DNA from 3 places in the Streptomyces sp. NPDC022910 genome. Region 3 is predicted to be linked to each of the others. Evidence: riboswitches for the same ligand, from Rfam matches in the RefSeq annotation. Region 3 holds a riboswitch; each other region holds the start of a gene.

Region 1 (4,189 bases), on a different contig from region 3:
TTCGACGGGGAGCACGGGCCGGACGTGAGCATCGTGCTGGACGAGGCGGTCGTCCGGCGGGTCATCGGTGGCCCGGGCGTGATGCGGCGGCAGCTGGAACACCTCAAGACGATGTCCCGCCATCCCAGAGTCACCATGCGCGTACTGCCGTTCACGGCCGGCGCGCACTTCAGCATGGGGGCGTCCTTCACCCTGCTGGGCTTCACGGATGGCGACGACCTGCTCTACCTCGAGGGCGCCACCGGCAGCGTGGCCAACCGTGACGACCTCGGCCTCACGGCGCGCTATCAGGAGTGCTTCGAGGACATCAGCAACAAGGCGTACGAGGGTGACCGGATGATCGAACTGATCGACGCGGTCAAGGAGAGTCTCGACAACAGCTGAGGCCCGGGAAGGACGGCCCGGGCAAACAACGGGGAGGGAGACCTATGGCGGTCCTCGGGTTCCTTGAGTGGTGCAGGCAGTTGCGCGCGCTCCGTTTCGTGTCGGCGGGCGACCCGCCCGGATCCGCTCCGGGGCCCGACGCCCCGGACCAGGCACAGCACGTGGTGGACGGTGAGGCGGACAACTCCCAGGGGGAGGACGGAACACGGACGCCGACGACCCGTCTGCTGTTGGGCACGGCATGCGGCAGCGTCCTGCTGTGCAGCATCGCCGTGTCCGCCCGGGTGGCGCCCAGCACCGGGTCGGGCGCCCTGTCCCCCCTGACCACGGCCGTGCTGGGAGCGCTCGGCGCGGCCGCCGTCACCGCCCTCGCGGCGAGCGCAGGCCGGGCCCTGCGCGGCCGCTCGGGAGAGCCGCGCACCCCGGAGATCAGTGGGTCCCCGAGCCCCGCGGACGAACCGTCGCCGCAGCCCGGTCGAGAACGCGGAGACGCTCCGTGACCGGGGTGAGGCCCCACCACAGTCCGGCGCACGTCGCCGCGACGATCGTCACCACCAACCAGACGAGGGCTCGTGCCGTGGATCCCGGCACGAGCAGCGCGGCGAGCGCACCCACGCCCACCGCGAACACCCCCGTGGTCAAGGAGAAGAGCGCCAGCGGGGCCGCCGCCGCCACTGCGGTTCGGGGAGTGTAAGAACCTCCCGTACGCACCGACACTTCCCTGGCCCTGTCCCCCATGGGTCCCTCCCGTCCTCTGGACGGACCTTCAGAAACCGTCCGCTGCCGGGTCCTCGAATCCAGCCAGCAAACCACACCATGCGGTACGGCGAAAGACGAGCACCGGGCCGGTGCGCCGTTTCGAGTCACGCACCAGAATGTGCGCCCCCTCGACGGCCACTTCCACACAGTCGGTGTCGTCACCTCCCGAGTAACTGCTCTTCCGCCACACACGCGCCGACGCCGCCCTGTCGACCACACCGACCTCCGTCTCACCAGTCAGCGCACCGACCCGGCGTCCTCACCGCGACGCTCCCGAGCGCCGTGTCCCACCGCTGCCGCAGGCAACAGAGGCCGGCCACACCAGGTTCGTCTCCCCGCAACGAATCACCCAATGCCGCTCGTCGGCGCTCTCGTTCGTCATGCCGTTTTCGTTCGTACTGCCGTTCCGTAGTCTTCCCAGGTTCCCGGCCCGGAAAGAGCGCAGATAGCGCCGATTCGGACGGCTGACGATATTTCAGCGGTGTGGGGCTCAGCACACCGCAGCTTCGCAGGTCAAGAGCAAGTTGACGGGTGTTCCGGGGGCGTGGTGGACTGCCGGGGCCAGTACGGCGGCAGGAGAGGAAGCCGGTGAGAGTCCGGCGCGGTCCCGCCACTGTCACCGGGGAAGAACTCCCCGGGAGCCAGGAACTCTCGCCGCCGGTCTCGTCGAACCAGGGCGTGGACACCCTGAGTGAGGACATATCGCCATGTGCGGCTGCCGATTGAGGTTCAGTAACCGGGCCCTGCCTGACCCCGCGGTCGGCTGAGCCGATGGGTGCCGATCGCGTCTTCGCGTACGGCGCCGCCGCCGGCCTCCTCGGTGACCACCTGCTCGGCGATCCGCGCCGCGGGCATCCGGTCGCCGCGTTCGGGCGGGCCGCGGGCGCCGTCGAGCGGGTGCTGTGGCGGGACCACCGCGGGTGGGGCGCCCTGCACACCGCCGTGTGCGTGGGCGGTGCCGTGTCCCTCGCGGCGCTCGCCGCCTCCGCCGTACGTCCGTCCCGTACCGCGTCCGTCGCCCTGACCGCGGCCGCCACCTGGTCGGTGGTCGGGGGCACTTCGCTCGCCCGGGAGGCCAGGACTGTCGGGCGCGCCCTCGAAGCCGGAGACGTCGAGGCCGCCCGCGCGCGGCTGCCCCACCTGTGCGGACGGGATCCCCGGGCGCTCGACGCCGACGGGATCGCGCGGGCCGTCGTCGAGTCGGTCGCCGAGAACACCTCGGACGCCGTGGTGGGAGCGCTGGTGTGGGGGGCCGTGGGCGGTGTGCCCGGGCTCGTCGGCTTCCGGGCCGTCAACACACTCGACGCCATGGTCGGCCACAAGTCACCCCGGTACCGGCGGTACGGGTGGGCCTCCGCCCGGCTCGACGACCTCGCGGGCTGGCCGGGGGCACGGCTGACCGCCGCCCTCGCGGCGGCGTCGGGTCCGCATCCGCGGGGAGCCGTGCGTGCCTGGCGTGCGGACGCCGCCCAGCACCCGAGCCCCAACGCCGGGCCCGTGGAAGCCTCGTTCGCCGGGGCTCTCGGGGTGCGGCTGGGCGGGACGCTCTCGTACGGGGGGCGGGTCGAGCACCGGCCGGTGCTGAACGGCGAAGGGCGCGCGGTCCACGTCCAGGACATCGAGCGGGCCGTGCGGCTCTCCCGTCGGGTGACCACGCTCGCGCTCGGCGTCACCGTCGCCGGGCGGCTGTTCACCCGAAGGTTTCTCGCGAAGGGACGTACCTCATGAACGGCGGTCTCCTTGTCGCCGGCACCACCTCCGACGCCGGCAAGAGCGTCGTCACCGCGGGAATCTGCCGCTGGCTGGTGCGGCAGGGCGTCAAGGTCGCCCCCTTCAAGGCACAGAACATGTCCCTCAACTCCTTCGTCACGCGCGAGGGTGCGGAGATAGGGCGCGCCCAGGCCATGCAGGCGCAGGCGTGCCGCGTCGAGCCGACCGCGCTGATGAACCCCGTCCTGCTCAAGCCCGGGGGCGAGCAGAGCAGTCAGGTCGTGCTGTTGGGGAAGCCGGTCGGCGAGCTCAGCGCCCGCGGCTACCACGGCGGGCGGCAGCAGCGGCTCCTGGGAACGGTCCTCGACTGTCTCGCCGAGTTGCGGGGCAGGTATGACGCGGTGATCTGTGAGGGGGCCGGCAGTCCGGCCGAGATCAACCTGCGGCGGACCGACATCGTGAACATGGGGATCGCGCGGGGCGCGCGGCTGCCCGTGCTCGTCGTGGGCGACATCGACCGCGGAGGCGTGTTCGCGTCCTTCTTCGGGACCGTGGCCCTGCTCTCCCCCGAGGACCAGGAGCTCGTCGCCGGGTTCCTCGTCAACAAGTTCCGGGGGGACGTGTCCCTCCTGGAGCCGGGGCTTGACATGCTGCACGGGCTCACCGGTCGGCGGACGTACGGCGTGCTGCCCTTCCGACACGGGCTCGGGATCGACGAGGAGGACGGGCTGCGGGTGTCCCTGCGGGGAACCGTCCGGGAGTCCGTCGTCGCACCGCCCGTCGGCGAGGACGTCCTGCGGGTCGCCGTCTGTGCGGTCCCGCTGATGTCCAACTTCACCGACGTGGACGCCCTGGCCGCCGAACCGGGCGTCGTCGTGCGGTTCGTGGACCGGCCCGAGGAGCTGGCCGACGCCGACCTCGTCGTCATTCCGGGGACCCGGGGCACGGTCCGAGCCCTGGAGTGGCTACGGGAGCGAAGGCTGGCAGAGGCGATCGTCGGGAGAGCCGCCGAAGGGCGGCCGGTCCTCGGCGTCTGCGGTGGCTTCCAGATCCTCGGTGAGCACATCGAGGACGAGGTCGAGAGCCGCAGGGGCCGGGTGGACGGGCTGGGGGTGCTGCCCGTGGGGGTGCGGTTCGCCCACGAGAAGACCCTCACCCGGCCGGTGGGGCAAGCCCTCGGCGAGCGGGTCGAGGGCTATGAGATCCACCACGGGGTCGCCGAAGTCCTCGGCGGCGAGGCGTTCATGTCCGATGACGAAGGACATGGCCTGGACGGCTGCCGTGTCGGCCAGACCTGGGGCACCCACTGGCACGGCTCGCTGGAGTCGGACGGGTT
Region 2 (4,189 bases), on a different contig from region 3:
CAAGGTCTCCAAGATCGTGTCGCTGCTGGTGAAGGTGGGCGCGCTGGTCTTCGTCCTGACCATGGACAAGACGGTGGCGATCAACTTCCAGCTGCTCGGCGGCATCTGGATCCTGCAGACCTTCCCGGCCCTGGTCGGCGGCCTGTTCACCCGCTGGTTCCACCGCTGGGCACTGCTGGCGGGCTGGGCGGTCGGCATGGTCTACGGCACGCTCGCGGCCTATGGGGTCGCCTCCCCGACCCAGAAGCACTTCGGTGGCTCGGCCAAGGAGATCCCCGGCATCGGCGAGATCGGCTACATCGGCCTGACGGCATTCGTACTGAACGTCGTCGTCACGGTGGTGCTGACCTTCGTCCTGAAGGCGGTCAAGGCTCCCGAGGGCGTCGACGAGACCAGGCCGGAGGACTACACGGTGGACGCGGGCGACCCCGGGGTGCAGGTGGAGCTGCCGCCGGCGACGGCGGGCACATCCCACTAGGAACCGGTGCTTCACGGGCCGTCGGAGGAAATCCGGCGGCCCGTTGTCGTACCCGTCCGGCACACTCGGCCGCATGGACATCGTGATCCGGCAGGCGACCCCCGACGAATACGACGCGCTCGGCCACATCACCGCCCAGGCCTACCTCCAGGACGGCCTCCTCGACTTCGGCGAGAGCGACGAGTACCTGGGCGAGCTGAGAGACGTCGCCAGGCGGGCGGCTGCCGCCGAGGTGCTGGTGGCCAGCGACGGCGACCGCGTCCTCGGCGGCGTGACCTTCGTGCCGGCCGGCGGCCCCATGGCCGACATCGCCGGCCCGGGGGAGGCCGAGATACGGATGCTCGCGGTCGACCGCACGGCTCGCGGCCGCGGTGCCGGAGGGGCCCTCGTCCGCGCCTGTGTCGACCGGGCACGGGCCACCGCCGGCTGCATGAGCGTCGTCCTGTCGACCCAGCGCACGATGCACGCCGCCCACCGCATCTACGAGCGGCTGGGCTTCCTCCGCACTCCCGAGCGCGACTGGAATCCCCTCCCCGAGCTCGACGACATCACTCTCCTCACCTACGAGTTGACGCTCTGACACCACCACGACACAACATCTGGGGGTGACATCGCAGCCCGGCACAAGATGTATGCTCATGCTCGCTGTCGCCGCAGGGGAATCCGGTGCGAATCCGGAACTGTCCCGCAACGGTGTACTTGTGCGTGTTCGCCCATGCGTGCACGTCCGAGCGTCAGTCCGAGGACCTGCCGACAGTGCGCCCGGCCGTCCGGCCCGGGCGCCTGACGTCCGGGCCTCGTGGAATGGGCCGGTGGACGCGACGCCGCGCGCGCTCGTGAGCTGCCTCTGCCCTCCGCCAGGCCCCGTGCCGAGCGAGGGAGAGTCCCACGTGACCATCGCGCCAGCCGACCCGGCTTCAGCCACCCCGGCGACGCAGACCGACGGCCCCGGTGCCGCGCTGCTGCGGACCCTGACCGAGCTGACCGCCGACCTCCCCGACGCCGATCCCGGCAGGGTCGCCGCCGCCGCGCTGCGCGGCCGGTCGGCTCGCGAGGACTGCGAAATCGCCGAGGAGCTGCGCGAGCTGGCCACGGAGGCAGCCGCCGGACTCATCTCGGAGGACCCCGCCTACTCGCGGCTGGCCGCCCGCCTGCTGGCGATCGGCATCCGCGCCGAGGCCGCCTCCCAGCGCGTCACCACCTTCACCGAGTCCGTCGCGGTCGGACACCGCGAGGGACTCATCGCCGACCGCACCGCCGAGTTCGTACGGCTGCACGCCGACCGTCTCGACGCCCTCGTCGACCCCGCAGCCGACGACCGTTTCGGCTACTTCGGCCTGCGCACGCTGCACAGCCGCTACCTGCTCCGGCACCCGATCACCCGCAAGGTGATCGAGACGCCCCAGCACTTCATGCTGCGGGTGGCGAGCGGCCTCGCCGAGGACGACACCACCCGCTCGGTCGACGAAGTCGCCGCGCTCTACGGGCTGATGAGCCGCCTCGACTACCTCCCCTCCTCCCCCACCCTCTTCAACTCCGGCACGCGGCACCCACAGATGTCGTCCTGCTACCTCCTCGACTCCCCCAAGGACGAGCTGGACTCCCTCTACGACCGCTACCACCAGGTCGCCCGTCTTTCGAAGCACGCAGGCGGCATCGGGCTGTCGTACTCCCGCATCCGGTCGCGCGGTTCGCTGATCCGCGGCACGAACGGGCACTCCAACGGCATCGTCCCTTTCCTGAAGACCCTCGACGCCTCGGTCGCCGCCGTGAACCAGGGCGGCCGGCGCAAGGGCGCGGCCGCGGTCTACCTGGAGACCTGGCACTCCGACATCGAGGAGTTCCTGGAGCTGCGGGACAACACCGGCGAGGACGCCCGCCGTACGCACAACCTCAACCTCGCGCACTGGATCCCGGACGAGTTCATGCGCAGGGTCGACGCGGACGAGCAGTGGTCCCTGTTCTCGCCGTCCGACGTGCCCGAGCTGGTCGACCTGTGGGGCCCGGAGTTCGACGCCGCGTACCGCAGGGCGGAGGCGGCCGGGCTGGCGAAGAAGACGATCCCGGCCCGCGATCTGTACGGCCGCATGATGCGCACCCTCGCGCAGACCGGCAACGGCTGGATGACCTTCAAGGACGCCGCCAACCGCACCGCCAACCAGACCGCGGAGCCGGGCCACGTCATCCACTCCTCCAACCTCTGCACCGAGATCCTGGAGGTCACGGACGACGGGGAGACGGCTGTCTGCAATCTGGGGTCGGTCAACCTGGGTGCCTTTGTCGACACGGCGGCCGGCGACCTCGACTGGGAGCGGCTGGACGCCACGGTCCGCACCGCCGTCACCTTCCTCGACCGCGTGGTCGACATCAACTTCTACCCGACCGAGCAGGCGGGCCGTTCCAACGCCAAGTGGCGCCCGGTCGGCCTCGGCGCGATGGGCTTGCAGGACGTCTTCTTCAAGCTGCGCCTGCCCTTCGACTCCGCCGACGCGAAGGCGCTCTCGACCCGTATCGCCGAGCGCATCATGCTCGCCGCCTACGAGGCCTCCGCCGACCTCGCCGAGCGCAACGGCCCGCTCCCCGCCTGGGGGAAGACGCGTACGGCCAAGGGGGTCCTGCATCCCGACCACTACCCTGTCGAGCCGACCTGGCCGGAGCGCTGGGCGACCCTGCGGGAACGGATCGCCGCCGTGGGCATGCGCAACTCGCTGCTCCTCGCGATCGCCCCCACCGCGACCATCGCCTCCATCGCAGGCGTGTACGAGTGCATCGAGCCGCAGGTCTCCAACCTGTTCAAGCGCGAGACGCTGTCCGGCGAGTTCCTCCAGGTCAACTCCTACCTGGTGCAGGACCTCAAGGACCTCGGCGTCTGGGACGCCCGCACGCGTGAGGCGCTGCGCGACTCGGGCGGCTCGGTGCAGGGCTTCGCCTGGATCCCCGCCGAGGTACGGACCCTGTACCGCACGGCGTGGGAGATCCCGCAACGCGGCCTGATCGACATGGCCGCGGCCCGTACTCCGTACCTGGACCAGGCCCAGTCACTCAACCTCTTCATGGAGACGCCGACCATCGGGAAGCTCTCCTCGATGTACGCGTACGCCTGGAAGCAGGGTCTGAAGACGACGTACTACCTGCGCTCCCGCCCGGCGACCCGGATCGCCCGCGCGGCCCAGGCGCAGCCGGCCACCATCCCCGTCCAGCAGGTCGCCGACCCCGACGCCGTCGCCTGCTCCCTGGAGAACCCCGAGTCCTGCGAGGCCTGCCAGTAATGACCACCAGTTCCACCCGTGCCCAGAACCTCCTCGACCCGGGCTTCGAGCTGACTCTGCGCCCCATGCGCTATCCCGACTTCTACGAGCGCTACCGAGACGCCATCAAGAACACCTGGACCGTGGAGGAGGTCGACCTCCACTCGGACGTGGCGGACCTCGCCAAGCTCACCCCGGGCGAGCAGCACCTGATCGGCCGCCTGGTCGCCTTCTTCGCGACGGGCGACTCCATCGTGGCGAACAACCTGGTGCTCACCCTCTACAAGCACATCAACTCCCCCGAGGCGCGGCTGTACCTGAGCCGCCAGCTCTTCGAGGAGGCCGTGCACGTCCAGTTCTACCTGACGCTGCTGGACACCTACCTGCCCGACCCGGACGACCGCGCCGCGGCCTTCGCGGCCGTCGAGAACATCCCGTCCATCCGCGAGAAGGCCGAGTTCTG
Region 3 (4,189 bases):
TCATCACCGCTGCCGCCGCGTGCCAGCTCCACCGAGAACGCGGCCAGGTCCTTGCCATCGATGACGCGCCGCCCGTTCTCGTCGCGCCGGGTCGCCACCCGGCCCGCGTCCGCCCACCGTCGCGCGGTGTCCGGGCTCACTCCCAGCAGACGGGCGGCCTGGCCGATTGTGTAGGACTGCATGGGCGCCACGATAGGCTCCCGCACCGCCCCCGCCCGACCGCGGCCCGCAGGCCCCCACACGCCGTGTCTGCGGAAATAGAGGTGGCCGCCGGGTCCGCATGGCAGGATCCCACGCGATGGGTGTGTCCTGGACGGTACGGAGCGTTCGCGCGGCGGTGTTCGCCGTCGTGTGTGTGCTGCTCGCCGCCGGGGGACACACGCTGGCCACCGGCTCCGTTCCACCGCTGTGGGTGGACGCGGCCGGGTTCCTGCCCGTGTTCGCCGGCGGTACGGCGCTCGCCGGCCGGGAGCGCTCGCTCCCCGGCATCACGGTCGCGATGCTCGTCGTACAGGGCGGACTCCACCTCGCCTTCGACGTCGCGGGTCCGCCGGAACCGCCGATGCACATGGCGGGCATGCACATGGCCGCCCAGCCGCACGCGATGAGCCCTCATGCCGTCGCCGCGCACCTGGCCGCGGCCCTGGTCGCCGCCTGGTGCCTGCGGTGCGGCGAGGCCGCCCTGTGGTCGCTGCTGCGCAAGGCCGCCGCCTTCGTCCCGGGCCTCGCCGCCTGGTGGCGTACGGCGCCGCTGCCCGTGTACGTCGGGCCGCTGCCCGCCTGCGCCCACCGGCAGCACCTCCTCCGGCAGGCGCTCCTCCGGTACGCCCTGTCCCGGCGCGGCCCGCCCCGGGGATCCCCGTACGCGATCTGACCCCCCGACACCGAGCACGAGTACGGAGCCATCCCACCCATGTCCCCGATGCGTACCACCCTGCGCCGCGCCGGCATCGTCGCCGCTCTCACCGCCGCCGGCGTTCTCACCGCGGCGGGCGCGGCCTTCGCGCACGTCACCGTGCACCCCGAGAGCTACGCCAAGGGCGCCACGGACGGCGTGCTGACCTTCCGGGTCCCCAACGAGGAGGACACCGCCGCGACCACCAAGGTGCAGGTCTTCCTGCCCACCGACCACCCGATCCTGGGCGTGCTGGTCAGCCCGCAGGACGGCTGGACCGCGCAGGTGACCACCACCAAGCTCAAGACACCGGTCAAGACGGACGACGGCAACATCACCGACGCCGTCTCGGAGATCACCTGGACCGGCGGGCGCATCCGGCACGGCCAGTACCAGGACTTCGACGTCGCCTTCGGCCAGCTCCCGGACAACACCGACCGGTTGACCTTCAAGACGCTGCAGACCTACTCGGACGGGAACGTCGTCCGCTGGATCGAGGAGACCCAGAACGGCGCGGAGGAACCGGAGAACCCGGCGCCGGTCCTCCATCTGACCGCCGAGGGCGCGGCCGAGGGCAACGGTTCGACGGCGACATCCTCCTCCACCGGCACGGCGCAGGAGAAGCCGAGCGGTTCCACGACCAAGGCCGCCGCCACCAGCGACTCCACCGCCCGGGAGCTCGGCATCGCCGGCCTGGTCGTCGGTGTCCTGGGCCTGGCCGCCGCCGGCTTCGCGATCGCCCGCGGCCGCACCCGCACGTCGGCGTCCGAGTGACCGGGGCCCCGCCCCGTCGGCGTCAACTCCCGTCCGCGGGGCGGGGAGTCCACCGTTCCTCGACCCTCGCCAGCCGCCAGTACGCGAGCGCGGCCGCCCACACGACGACGAACAGACCGACGATGATGAAGCCCACGTTGTCGAGGTCGAGTCCGGCGATCCAGCCCGTCACCGCGTCCCCGAGGTCCAGCTTGTCGTGCAGGACGCCGACGAGCTCGATGGTGCCGATCACGAAGGCCACCGCGATCGACAGACCGGTGATCGTGAGGTTGTAGAACACCTTGCGCACCGGGTTCGAGAAGGCCCACTGATAGGCGAAGTTCATGAACGTGCCGTCGAGCGTGTCGAACAGGCTCATCCCGGCCGCGAACAGCAACGGCAGGCACAGGATCGCGTACCAGGGCAGCCCGGCGGCCGCCCCGCTGCCGGCCATCACCATCAGCGTGACCTCGGTCGCGGTGTCGAAGCCCAGGCCGAACAGGAAGCCGAGCGGGAACATCTGCCCGGGGCGGCTGATGGACCTGGTGAAGCGGCCGAGGACGCGGTTCATGAACCCCCGGGAATCCAGGTGCTGTTCGAGTTCCTTCTCGTCGTACGTGCCCGCCCGCATGGCCCGGAAGACTCGCAGGATGCCCCTGAGGGCGACCAGGTTGAGGGCGGCGATGAGGTAGAGGAAGGAGCCCGAGACCGTCGTCCCCATCACCCCGAGCACCTGGTGCGTGCCGGAGGTCTCGTTCATGAGGCGTCCGGCGAGCTGGGTGCCTCCGGCGATCAGCGCGGCGAGCACGACCACCACGCTGGAGTGCCCGAGCGCGAACCAGAAGCCCACGGACACCGGCCGCTTGCCGTCGGCCATCAGCTTGCGGGTGGTGTTGTCGATCGCGGCGATGTGGTCGGCGTCGAAGGCGTGCCGCATGCCCAGCGTGTAGGCGGTGACGCCGAGTCCGATCCCGAACGCCTTGGAACCGACTTCGTAGTGCTCCGGGACCACCAGCAGGAACAGTACCCCGAACGCCACGACGTGCAGGGCCGCGATCACCGCCAGCAGTCCGGCGGTCCGCAGGGTGTCCTCGCGCCGCCACTGAAAGGACGCAGGATCGGGCAGGGTCATTACGATCACGCTCCAGCACCTCGTGGATCACTTCGTGAGATGCCGTGGCCGGTCTCCTGGCTGACGGATCACCGCGCCCGCCCCAACCTTCCCGGTCGACACTCGACCAGTGGCGCCACCCGAGGACGGGTGGCACGGGACGGGAACTCCCCGATCACAGTGGCGAGGGCCGCTCCGGCCTGAGCCCCTGGGGGCTTTCACCGGTCTTCCCGAACACCACGGCCCGCCCACCTTAGGGCGGGCGGGGAACGCCTGCAAGACTGCACAGTTGCGCAGGTGTCCGGAGGTATCGAAGATCACACAGAGGTGCCTGGGAGAATGCCCGCATGCATCTCGTCCCCGCCGACCGCGCCGGCAGGCGCACCATCGACGGCCACCGGGTCTGCGAGGCCATCGAGGCCATCGGCGCACCCGAGGCCGTACGTGCCTGGGCCGACCGCTTCTCCCTGCTCGCCGACCCCGGCCGGCTCGCTCTGCTGCTCGCCCTGCACCGGGCCGGACCGCTCGCGGTCTCCGACCTCGCGGTGGCGACCGGCATGAACGACCCGGCCGTCTCGCAGGCGTTGCGGCTGCTGCGGACGGCGGAGATGGTCGCGGGTGAGAAGGAGGGACGGGTCGTCCGCTACCGGCTGATCGACCCGGTGGTACTGGAGCTGCTGAAACAGGTGACGTGACGGACGGTCACTTCGAGGGCGCCGGCTCGCGTTGCAGATGAATGTCCTGGCTCGACAGCGTCATCGGTGACGCGGAGAAGGCACGCAGCCGGATGCGGGTGTTCTTGTCGGGCAGGCCGAAGCGGCCCCCCGGCGCCTCGATCCGGTAGGTGGCCGTCCCATGACCGGCGACGGACGAGGGTCCGTCGAGCACCTTCCAGTACCGGCTCATGCCCTGCCCGGTGGTCACCATGAAGTGGGGTTGGAGAGCAGCGTCGCCGGTGTTGCTCACGCTGACCGTGAGGGTCCTGACCGCCCCGGACGTCCGGGAGGCGGCGGCAGCCTGCAGGTGCAGCGGCGGTCTGCCGGTCGCCGCCACGGTCACGGCCACGAAGGCCGGGGCCAGCAGGGCCGCGGCCACCACCATGCGGGCCGCCCGCCGTCCTTCCAGCAGCCGGGGCTGCCAGGCGGTGGTGAAGGCGCTGGGCGGCACGGTGACGGCGGCCGCCAGCCACAGCGGCGTCATCAGCAGGTAGTAGCCGTCCTGCGAGCGGGTGGCCAGGAAGAACGCGCACCAGGGCAGTACGGTCGCGGCCGGCCCCAGCCGCCGCACGAACAGCACGAACACCGCCAGCAGACCGGCCGCCAGCAGCATGCTGGCATGCGAGTACCAGCTCAGGCGGTCGCTGCCGTCGGTGAAGTAGAGCGAGATGTCGACCAGGCCCTGACCATGGATCACCGCACCCTGGGTGATCG

What was found. Region 3 has a riboswitch for cobalamin ahead of nicT (Nickel transporter NicT). Riboswitches for the same ligand answer to the same signal wherever they lie in the genome.
Region 1: linked by a shared signal. The riboswitch ahead of ACZ3TS_RS16170 (cobalamin biosynthesis protein) and the one ahead of nicT (Nickel transporter NicT) in region 3 are both predicted to bind cobalamin.
Region 2: linked by a shared signal. The riboswitch ahead of ACZ3TS_RS03480 (ribonucleoside-diphosphate reductase subunit alpha) and the one ahead of nicT (Nickel transporter NicT) in region 3 are both predicted to bind cobalamin.

Annotation. Positions count from the first base shown of each region.
Region 1 is NZ_JBVHHL010000014.1:61,374-65,562, forward strand. It holds gene ACZ3TS_RS16150 (helix-turn-helix domain-containing protein) at 1-384, shown strand, start outside; gene ACZ3TS_RS16155 (hypothetical protein) at 429-884, shown strand; gene ACZ3TS_RS16160 (hypothetical protein) at 881-1,078, shown strand; gene ACZ3TS_RS16165 (DUF397 domain-containing protein) at 1,151-1,360, opposite strand; cobalamin riboswitch at 1,697-1,816, shown strand; gene ACZ3TS_RS16170 (cobalamin biosynthesis protein) at 1,915-2,871, shown strand; gene ACZ3TS_RS16175 (cobyric acid synthase) at 2,868-4,189, shown strand, end outside.
Region 2 is NZ_JBVHHL010000003.1:23,126-27,314, forward strand. It holds gene mctP (monocarboxylate uptake permease MctP) at 1-478, shown strand, start outside; gene ACZ3TS_RS03475 (GNAT family N-acetyltransferase) at 552-1,058, shown strand; cobalamin riboswitch at 1,111-1,247, shown strand; gene ACZ3TS_RS03480 (ribonucleoside-diphosphate reductase subunit alpha) at 1,369-3,747, shown strand; gene ACZ3TS_RS03485 (ribonucleotide-diphosphate reductase subunit beta) at 3,747-4,189, shown strand, end outside.
Region 3 is NZ_JBVHHL010000010.1:28,108-32,296, reverse strand. It holds gene ACZ3TS_RS12430 (TOBE domain-containing protein) at 1-182, opposite strand, end outside; gene ACZ3TS_RS12425 (hypothetical protein) at 281-874, shown strand; gene ACZ3TS_RS12420 (YcnI family copper-binding membrane protein) at 914-1,669, shown strand; gene nicT (Nickel transporter NicT) at 1,692-2,780, opposite strand; cobalamin riboswitch at 2,810-3,016, opposite strand; gene ACZ3TS_RS12410 (ArsR/SmtB family transcription factor) at 3,107-3,454, shown strand; gene ACZ3TS_RS12405 (hypothetical protein) at 3,462-4,189, opposite strand, start outside.